3 regions of the Kitasatospora misakiensis genome follow, and region 1 is predicted to be linked to each of the others. Evidence: riboswitches for the same ligand, from Rfam matches in the RefSeq annotation. Region 1 holds a riboswitch; each other region holds the start of a gene.
The links. A riboswitch is a leader RNA that binds a small molecule or an ion and turns the genes downstream of it on or off. The one in region 1 is predicted to bind cyclic di-AMP.

Region 1 (3,266 bases):
GCCTCCCACCGCCGTCCCAAGCAGCCCAGCCGCGCGCGGGTCTCCGTGCTCACCGCTGCCGCTGCGACCGCGGTCGCTCTCTCCGCCCAGGTCGCCGCCCACGCAGCGCCGAGCCCGTCGCCGAAGAAGGACGACGTCAAGGCGCAGATCGACCAGCTGAACGAAGAGGCCGAGCAGGCCACCGAGAAGTACAACGGCGCCAAGGAGCGGGCCGACCAGCTGCGCAAGCAGGCGGACCAGCTCCAGGACCAGGTCGCCCGCGGCCAGGAGCAGATGACCCAGCTTCAGTCGGGGCTGGCCGAGGTGGCGGGCGAGCAGTACCGCACCGGCGGCATCGACCCGTCCGTCCAGCTGATGCTCTCCTCCGACCCGTCCGGATACCTGGACAAGGCCTCCAGTGTGCAGCAGGCCAGCTCCAGCCAGGCCGAGGCGCTCAAGGGCCTGCAGGACCAGCAGCGCCGACTCGACCAGCAGAAGTCCGAGGCGGCCGCCGTCCTGGCCTCGCTGGACAGCACCACCAAGGACCTGAACCAGTCCAAGGCCGAGGTCAACAAGAAGCTCAAGGAAGCCCAGGACCTGCTGAACTCGCTGAGCGCCGCCGACCGCGCGGCCGTGAAGGCGGCGCAGCAGCAGGCCGACCGCGCCTCGCGCGGCAGCGAGCGCACCGACCTGGGCAGCCTGCCGCAGGCCAGCGGCATGGCGGGCGCGGCCGTCGCCAACGCGATGAGCAAGCAGGGCTCGCCGTACGTCTGGGGCGCCACCGGTCCGACCACCTTCGACTGCTCCGGTCTGATGGTCTGGTCGTACGGGAAGGCCGGCGTCTCGCTGCCGCGCACCTCGCAGGCGCAGGGCAACTACGGCACCCGGGTGCCCTCGCTGGCCGAGGCCCAGCCGGGCGACCTGATCATCTACCGCGCCGACCGCAGCCACGTCGGGATGTACATCGGCAACGGCATGGTGGTGCACGCGCCGCACACCGGTGACGTGGTGAAGGTGATGAAGGCCGACGCCATGCCGATCAACACGATCCGCCGGGTCTGACGGGTCTGCCCCGGTTTCGACGGGTCCGGCGGGCTCTGACGGGTCTGACGGACCGCCACGACACGCGCGGGGACCGTTCTCCGAGCCTTGTGATCAGTGCCACCTCCGACGGGGGTGGCACTGGTGTTTCGATCGGCCGTTAGCCCGTCCGGGCGAAAATGATCAGCTCGATGTGGGCCCGTGATCACACTCGGTCATTTTCACAAGGGAACTTGGGTATTCTTCCGGCTTTTTTCTGACAAGGATTTGAACGGATCACGGTTCTATTACTAGGGTCGTGCCTCGAACCACGCACAGTCGATCACCCAGCCCGGGTGGCGGCGGGGTTCGCCGCCGAGTTCGCGAAGCAGCGGGGCGGGGCCGCAGGGGCCCGTCCGGACGAAGACCCAGCAGTCGGGGGTCCGCTGTGGAGCGGAGCCGGGGAACCACGTTCCTCCGGGGTGAATCGGCGCCAGGCCGCCCGCTCGCGCGGACGGTGAGGCGTCGTAGGGCACGCTTCCGCCCGAACCCGTCAGCTCACCCGGTAGGCGGATGAGGAAGAAGGAGTCCGCCTTCGTGGCGTCCCATCGTCGTCCCAAGCCCGCCGGCCGTGCCCGTGTCTCGATCCTGACCGGGTTGGCCGCCGCTGCCGTCGCCCTCTCCGCGCAGTCCGGCGCCCACGCCGACCCGGCCCCGACCAAGGACCAGGTCAAGGAGCAGGTCGACCAGCTCAACGAGCAGGCCGAGGTCGCGACCGAGAAGTACAACGGCGCCCAGGCCAAGCAGCAGGAACTGCAGAAGCAGGTCTCCGACCTGCAGGACAAGGTGGCCCGTCAGCAGGCCGTGGTGACCGAGGCGCAGGGCGGCCTCGCCGAGATCGCCGGCGAGCAGTACCGCACGGGCGGCATCTCGCAGACCGTCCAGCTGATGCTCTCCGCCAGCCCGGACAACTTCCTGAACCAGGCCGACGCGCTGAACCAGGCCGGTTCCACCCAGTCCGGCGCGCTGAAGGAGCTCCAGGAGCAGCAGCGCAGGCTGGACCAGGACCGCACCGAGACCCAGGCCAAGCTCGGCGAGCTGGAGTCCACCACCCAGCAGCTGAAGACCTCCAAGGAGGACGTCCAGGGCAAGCTGGCGCAGGCCCAGCAGCTGCTCAACACGCTCACCGAGCAGGAGCGCCAGGCCCTCCGCGCCGCCGAGGAGAAGGCCGCCGCCGAGGCCAAGGCGAAGGCGGACGCCGCGCAGGCCGAGGCCGCCAAGGCCGCCAAGGCGAAGGCGGACGCCGAGCGCGCCACCCGCGACACCAGCCGCAGCGACCTGAGCGCGCCGGCCGCCGCCGCTGCCCCGGCCGCCAAGCCGGCCGCGCCGGCCGCGCCCGCCGCCAACGGCTCGCGCGCCGCCGCCGCGATCGCCGCCGCCGCGAGCAAGCTCGGCGCCCCGTACGTGTACGGCGCCACCGGCCCGAACTCCTTCGACTGCTCGGGCCTCACCGGCTGGGCGTACGCCCAGGCGGGTGTGTCGCTGCCGCGCACCTCGCAGGACCAGGCCAACGCCGGTACCCGGATCGGCTCGGACATCTCCCAGGCCCAGCCCGGCGACCTGGTGATCTTCTACGCCGACCGCCACCACGTGGGCATCTACGTCGGCGGCGGCCAGGTCATCCACGCCCCGAAGCCGGGTGCGTCGGTCCGCTACGAGTCGGCGTCGAACATGCCGGTCAACTCCATCGTGCGCCTCTGACCCTCCGGTCGGCAGGCTCCCGGCAGGCCCGGTCTCCCCCGTGGGGGAGACCGGGCCCGCGGCTTTCCCCCGGTCATCGGGACGGCCGGCGGGCGAACCGATCTGATGTCCGATCAGTGCCTGAATATTCGGATTCGGAGGGGTTTGGAAACGGTTGCCCTGACTCGCTAACGTCTGCCACCGGACGCCCGCTTCGACAGCCGCCCGTACCGGAGCGGCGGCGGGCCCCGGCCCAGGATCGGAGCTGACGTCGCATGGCCGTGCACCGCCGTTCCCCGTTGTCAGGTGCGCATGCGCTCGCCCGGGCGCTGGTGCTCACCGCGGCGGCCACCACCGCGCTGGGCGTGGCCACCGCCGGCACCGCCCGGGCCGTTCCCGGCGCCCCCGACGCCCCGACGAACCGCAAGGACGTCAAGGCGCAGGTGGAGCAGCTCTACGACGAGGCCGAGCAGGCCTCCGAGCGCTTCAACGCCGCCCAGGAGGCCCAGCAGCGGCTCCAGCACGAG
Region 2 (3,266 bases), on a different contig from region 1:
CTACCCGGGCGCGGCGCTGAAGCTGCTCCAGGAGGGGCGGATGCAGCCGACCGTGATGGTGCTGGTGCGCCCCTCGCCCGCGCTGCCGCAGGACACCGAGTGCGAGGACATCCCGGGCGGCCCGCAGTCCGAGACGTACTTCACCAAGGACGTGCCCTCGGCCATCCAGGCGACCTACCGGGTCTCCAGCGACCCGCAGTCCTGGGCGTTCATGGGCAATTCGACCGGCGGCTACTGCGCCCTCAAGCTGGCGATGCGTCACCCCGAGGTCTTCCCGACCGCCGTCTCGCTCTCCGGCTACTACCAGGCCGCCGACGACCCGACCACCGGGGACCTCTTCAAGGGCAGCGAACAGCGCCGCAACGAGGCCGACCTGATGTGGCGCCTCCAGAACCTGCCGCAGCCCAAGGTCTCCGTGCTGCTGGCCGGCACCAGGGAGGGCGACGGCAACTACCGCCGCGAGACCGAGGCGTTCGTGGCCGCCACGCGCAGCCCGATGAAGGTGTCCTACAGCATGCTGGAGACCGGCGGCCACAACTTCGAGACCTGGAGCAAGCTGCTCCCGTCCTCCCTGGAGTGGATCTCGCAGCACCTGACCGTCCCGGCCTCCGGCCAGGCGGTCTGACCGCGCAGGCCCCGACCGTACCGACCTACCGGCCGGACCGACCTACCTGCTGTACCGACCTACCGGCCGGACCGGACGCTCAGGCCACCTGCTCCAGCGTGCCGGTGTGCAGCTCGCCGACCCGGCCGCCCTCGCCCTCGTACGTCCAGAACGCGCGGACCGTCATCCGGGCCAGGTCCATGACGTGGCTGACGGTGATCCCGCTCACCTCGGTCCAGCTGACGAAGTACAGCTGCGGGCCGATCTCGGCGACGTGCAGGGTGACGTCCTCCCACTGGCCCGCCGACTCGCCGAGGCCCTCCCAGCGCAGCCGCTTGCCGTCGGCCGAGTAGGCGTTGCGGAAGGCCGCGCCGTTGTCGACCCGGAACAGGAAGGTACGGCCGGCGAAGGCGGGCAGGGACGCGGTCATGGTGGGGCGGTCTCCTCGTCGCTGGACGTGGCGATCGGTGCGGCCCGGACGGTTCCGGACCCGAAGGGATCTCCAACCTATCCGACCACCCCGGCTCCAAGGCGGAGTTTCCCCGCCGGCCCCGCCACTGCGTCCACCCGGCCCAGCCCGGCCCTGTGCACGGCGCGGACGGAGCGCAGGGAGCGCAGCGCGTGACCCGCGTGACCGGTGTGAGCTGTGCGACAACCGTCCCAGGAAGGTTGTCCGTACCCGGACGGTCTGCCTAGCCTGCAAGAGGCTTCCGCCGCAGCGGAGCCCCGCCGTCGGGACGCCGAGTCCCGTCCACCCGCCGGCCGGCAATCGAGCACCACGCGGACGGGAGCGGGGGACCCAGGTCAGTGCCCGGCCGTGCGCTTCGACGTGCGACCGAGGCTAGGGGTGAAGCCGCTTTCCGGGCGGCCGGGCTACCTCAGCGCCCGAACCCGACAGCTCACCTCGTAGGCGTCGCAGAGGACTGCCATGCCTACTTCCTCCCCGCAGCCCGCCCAGCCCGACGGAAGCGCGCGGGCGTTCGGCCGGCGCTCCGTGCCCCGCCACGCCCGTCCCTCCCGCCGGGGCCGCACCGCCGCCCTCGCCGCGACCGGGGCGCTCGCCGTCACCGGCGGCGGACTGCTCGGCATACCGTCCGTGACCGGCGCCCAGGCCGCCTCCCTGCCGACCGTCACCCAGGACAAGCTCGGCCCGGCCACCATGGTCGCGGGCAAGGCGTCGACCGCCTCGCTCACCCTGCACTCCTCCGCCTGCTTCACCGCGAAGACCGTCGGCGTCGGCGTCCGCGACGCGGGCGGGAACAACCTCGACTTCCCCGGGAACGTCTCCAACGCGCGGATCTGCCCGGGCGGCCTGTCGATCACCACCGGCCCGCGCACCCTGGCGGCCGGCAGCTACACCCAGTTCGGCTTCTGGCAGGACGCCGGTGGCACCTGGCACAACCTGCCGTCCCGCCAGCTCGTGGTCTCCGCCGCCACGCCGGCCCCCGCCCCGACGCCGACCCCCACTCCGACGCCCACGCCGACGCCGACCCCCACGCCGACCCCCACGCCGACCCCCACGCCCACCGCCACGCCGAGCCCGACCACGCCGGCCACCGGCAGCCCCGTCCCCGGCAAGAAGCTGACCTGGGACGAGGAGTTCAGCGGCCCGATCGGCTACGGCTCCCGCTGGACCGGCGACCGGAGCAGTTCCTACCACTACGGCAACCACAACCCGGACGACAACAAGCTCGACTGGCTGAACAAGAACAACGTCACGGTCGCCAACGGCGTCGCGACCTTCACCGCCAAGCCGGGCGCCAACACGCTGGAGAACGGCAAGCAGTCCTGGGACACCGGGCTGCTCACCACCGAGTACTCCAACGAGGGCTTCCAGGTGAAGACGGGCGACTACGCCGAGACCAGGGTCAAGCTCCCGGCCGGCACCGGCGCCTGGCCGGCGCTGTGGACGTGGAACGGCACCAGCGGCAGCCACGGCGAGATCGACAGCTTCGAGTACCACACCGACAACCCGAACCTGCTGGAGCTGACCAACCACGTCAACCCCGGCCACCTGTACTACACCGACGCCAAGTCGATCGCCAAGGACGGCTGGGTCACCATCGGCACCTACTACGGCGCCAACTCCGTCGACTGGTACGTCAACGGGGTCAAGGTGTTCTCGGACGGCAAGGGCGTCGGCGCCAACTGGTCCGCGTACCTGATCCTCAACCTGTCCCTGAGCGCGGGGAACTACCACCCCGCGCCCCAGGGCACGGCGCCGATCACCTTCGCCGCGGACTACGTCCGGGTCTACCGGTAAGTCCGCGTCCACCGGTAGATCTGCATCCACCGGTAGGTGCGCGTCCACCGGTGATCACCGCGGGCGACGGTGGCCGATCGTCGGCCACCGCCAACCGCGGTGATCACCGGCCGCCGGCAGGTCAGACGGCCGGACGCGGACCGGTGGTCTCGACGACCTGGATCTCGAACGGCTGCTTGTTGTTCTCCTCGTTCCGGTCGTCGTCGCCGCGGACCGCCACCCAGCCCCCGGTCAGCGTGCCGGGCGCGGGGACGGTGGTCGCGAGGCGGACCGGGATGATCGCGGTCGCGCTGCGGAACTTCGGCAGGCCGGCCGGGAAGGTGCAGCGCACCCGGTGGCCGTTCTGGAACTCGTAGCAGTTCTCCGGGAAGTACGGGACCTCCGGGGTGACGCCCTCGG
Region 3 (3,266 bases), on a different contig from region 1:
GTCGATCAGGCGCTGCTCGGTGGCGTCGTAGCCGACCAGCTCGGGGCCGATCTGCTCGATGACGGCCAGGACGGCCTTCTCGACACCCTTGCCGAAGTAGCGGTTCTTGTCGCCGTCGCGAAGCTCCAGGGCCTCGAAGGCACCGGTGGAGGCACCCGACGGGACAGCGGCACGGCCGGTGCTGCCGTCGTCGAGGCCGACCTCTACCTCGACCGTGGGGTTGCCTCGCGAATCGAGAATCTCACGGGCTACGACGACATCGATGGACGGCACGAGGCATCTCCTAGCGGAAGCAGGTTCGGCCGAAGGTGGGTGCGGTCGGCCGGACGATTGCGGAGTCGTTACGACCAGAGCCTAACCGCACGCGCTGTCCGGGCCACGTCCACCTCGACTCCGTCTCAGCGTGTGGCCGTGCTACGCACCGGTAGTTCACCTGGTTGCCCGCCCGGGGACGCCCGGATGTGGACGAAGCGGGCGGAATCGATCGGATCCGGACGGGCGCCGTCCGGTGCGGTTCGGTGTGGTCTGCTGCCGTGCGGTCCGCCGGGTGCTCGCGCGCGGCCGGGGCCGGCGCGCGGGCACCGCGGCGGGCCGGACGTCAGCCGAGGGCGAGGACCTGGCCCGGGACGATCAGGTCCGGGTCGCCGCCGACGGTGCCGCGGTTGCCGTCGTACAGGGCCTGCCAACCGCCCTGGACGCCCTGGGTGGTGGCGATCCCGGCGAGGGTGTCACCGGCGCGGACGGTGTAGCCGTGGCCGGCCTGCTGCTGCTGCGGCTGGGCCTGTGTGGCCTGCGGGGCCTGCTGGGCCTGCGACTTGGGGGCGGCGTGCTTCGGCCCGGCGGGCTTCGGGGCCTGCTGCTGCGGCTGTGCCTGCTGCTGCTGGGCGGCCGGCGCGGCGTCCGTCGAGGTGTCGACCGCCGCCGGGGCGCCGCCCTTGCTCAGGCCCGCCTTCTTGGAGCAGACCGGCCAGGCGCCCGGCCCCTGCGAGGCCAGCACCTTCTCGGCGACGGAGATCTGCGCCGCCTTCGAGGCCTGGTTGGCCTGCGGCGCGTAGGCGGTGCCGCCGAACGCCTTCCAGGTGCCGGAGGTGAACTGCAGCCCGCCGTAGAAGCCGTTGCCGGTGTTGATGCTCCAGTTGCCGCCGCTCTCACACTGGGCGACCGCGTCCCAGGTGGAGGCCGGGGCGGCCGAGGCGCCGGTGGCGGTGAGGATCGGCATCGCCAGTCCGACGCCGGCGACCCCGGCGACGGCGATGGCCTTCTCGGTCTGGGTGCGGCGACGGTGACGACCGGTTCCAACGAACAGCATGAAAGGTCCCTCTCCGCACGCCTGCGAGGTGAGCTGTCGGGTTCGGACCGGGAGGTGGCCCGGCCGCGCTGAGGCGGCTTCACCCCTAGCCGTGGGAGACGGCGCAAAGACCTGGTTCCCCCGCCCCTGCCCAGGGTTCTGGTCGGTTTCCGGTGACACGGCGGGCAGGACTCGGCGTTCCGCGCACGGGACTCGCTTCCGCGAGCTCCCCGGAGAGTAGACAGATCTTCAGAGCAATCACAAGCTCATATCGCCGATATCACATGGAAATCACGTCCCATGATGGATTGTCCACCAACCGAAGCGGTATGCCCGGGTTGATGGTGATTCAGACCCCTACGGACCGGCCTTCGGAGACTGCGCGTCAGCGTGTCGGGAGCAGCCGTCGAGTCCCCGTCAGTTGACCGGCGAGGGGTTCGAAAAGGTTGCGTCCGCTGTCCTTTCGGGCGTGAATTCCACCGGAAGTTCACGAAGCCCGCGCATGATCAGACCACCGCGCCAACGCAGTTCCTCCGGGTCCGCGGCGAGCCGGAGGTCCGGCAGCCGGGACAGCAGCGTGGTCAGCGCGGCCCGCCCCTCCAACCGCGCCAGCGGAGCGCCGATGCAGTAGTGGATGCCGTGCCCGAAGCCCAGGTGCGGGTTGTCCGTCCGGGCGAGGTCCAGGGTGTTCTCGTCCGCGAACCGCGCCGGGTCCCGGTCCGCCGCCGCCAGCACCACCAGCACCGGGTCGCCGACCGGGATCTCCACCCCACCGATGGTCAGCGGACTGGTCGCGAACCGCCAGGTGGCCAGCTCCACCGGGCCGTCGTAGCGCAGGAGTTCCTCGATCCCGGTCTCCAGCAGCGCGCTCTCGCCGCGCCCGATCGACTCCTGGAGCAGGGCTCGCTGCCCCGGGTTGCGCAGCAGCGCGTACACGCCGTTGCCGATCAGGTTGACCGTCGTCTCGAAGCCGGCGAAGAGCAGGATGAAGGCCATCGCCGCGGCCTCGTTCTCGGTGAGGTGCTCGCCGTGGTCACTGGCCCGGATCAGCCCCGAGATCAGGTCGTCGCCGAGGTCGGCGCGCTTGCGGTGGATCAGCTCCGCCAGGTAGGCGCGCATCCGCTTCACCGCCCGCCCCACGCCGCCGCGCTGGCCGCCGCCGTGTCGGATCATCATCCCGGCCCAGTCCCGGAAGTCGTCCTGGTCCTCGGCCGGTACGCCGAGCAGGTCGCAGATCGCGTAGATGGGGAGCGGGAAGGCGAACTCGTGGATGAGGTCGGCGGACCCGCGGGCCGCGAAGCCGTCGATCAGCCGGTCGGTCAGTTGCTGCACCCGCGGCTCGAAGGCCGCCACCCGGCGCGGGGTGAACGCCTTCGACACCAGGCGGCGCAGCCGGGTGTGGTCCGGCGGGTCGATGTTCAGCAGGTGCGTCATGAGGTCGGCCTGGCGCTCGCCCGGGATCCCGACCCGGCCGGTGCGGTGGGCCTGCTCGCTGTGGTGCACCGGGTTCTTGGAGAGGCGGCTGTCCGCGAGCGCCTGCCGGGCGTCCGCGTACCGGGTGACCAGCCAGGCCTCCACCCCGCTCGGCAGGGTGGTCCGGTGCACCGGCTCGTGCTCGCGCAGCCACGCGTACGCCGGGTAGGGGTCGGCGGCGAACTCCCAGGTGAACAGGGGCGGACGGGCGGAGGCGGGCTGAGCTGGCATGGGTCGACGGTATCCCGGGCGGGTCCGGGCCACCGCACCGTGGGCGCGGGGGCAGTGCGCGGGCGGTCGCATTTTGGGTGGTGTCGGTCGCGTTCCGGGTGGTGTCGGTCGCGTTTTGGGTGGTGTCGGTCGCGCCTCGTTCACACCGTCCGGTGATCGTGGGGAACGGGAGGCGTGAGCCTGGTCACCTGAGGGGTAATTCCTGTTGCGGAGGGTCAGGTCGTGCCTACGATCCTCCGCAAGATGTCCGTGGGCGCCGGTGCGGAGCCGCCCA

Region 2: linked by a shared signal. The riboswitch ahead of ACFP3U_RS10095 (glycoside hydrolase family 16 protein) and the one ahead of ACFP3U_RS03770 (C40 family peptidase) in region 1 are both predicted to bind cyclic di-AMP.
Region 3: linked by a shared signal. The riboswitch ahead of ACFP3U_RS20220 (LysM peptidoglycan-binding domain-containing protein) and the one ahead of ACFP3U_RS03770 (C40 family peptidase) in region 1 are both predicted to bind cyclic di-AMP.

What each region holds. Positions count from the first base shown of each region.
Region 1 covers NZ_JBHSOF010000002.1:418,810-422,075, reverse strand. The annotation lists gene ACFP3U_RS03775 (C40 family peptidase) at 1-1,041, shown strand, start outside; cyclic di-AMP (ydaO/yuaA leader) riboswitch at 1,434-1,586, shown strand; gene ACFP3U_RS03770 (C40 family peptidase) at 1,597-2,760, shown strand; gene ACFP3U_RS03765 (C40 family peptidase) at 3,039-3,266, shown strand, end outside.
Region 2 covers NZ_JBHSOF010000009.1:75,799-79,064, reverse strand. The annotation lists gene ACFP3U_RS10105 (alpha/beta hydrolase) at 1-625, shown strand, start outside; gene ACFP3U_RS10100 (MoaF-related domain-containing protein) at 705-1,034, opposite strand; cyclic di-AMP (ydaO/yuaA leader) riboswitch at 1,369-1,532, shown strand; gene ACFP3U_RS10095 (glycoside hydrolase family 16 protein) at 1,533-2,867, shown strand; gene ACFP3U_RS10090 (hypothetical protein) at 2,989-3,266, opposite strand, start outside.
Region 3 covers NZ_JBHSOF010000026.1:20,077-23,342, reverse strand. The annotation lists gene eno (phosphopyruvate hydratase) at 1-273, opposite strand, end outside; gene ACFP3U_RS20220 (LysM peptidoglycan-binding domain-containing protein) at 599-1,309, opposite strand; cyclic di-AMP (ydaO/yuaA leader) riboswitch at 1,312-1,463, opposite strand; gene ACFP3U_RS20215 (cytochrome P450 family protein) at 1,706-2,992, opposite strand.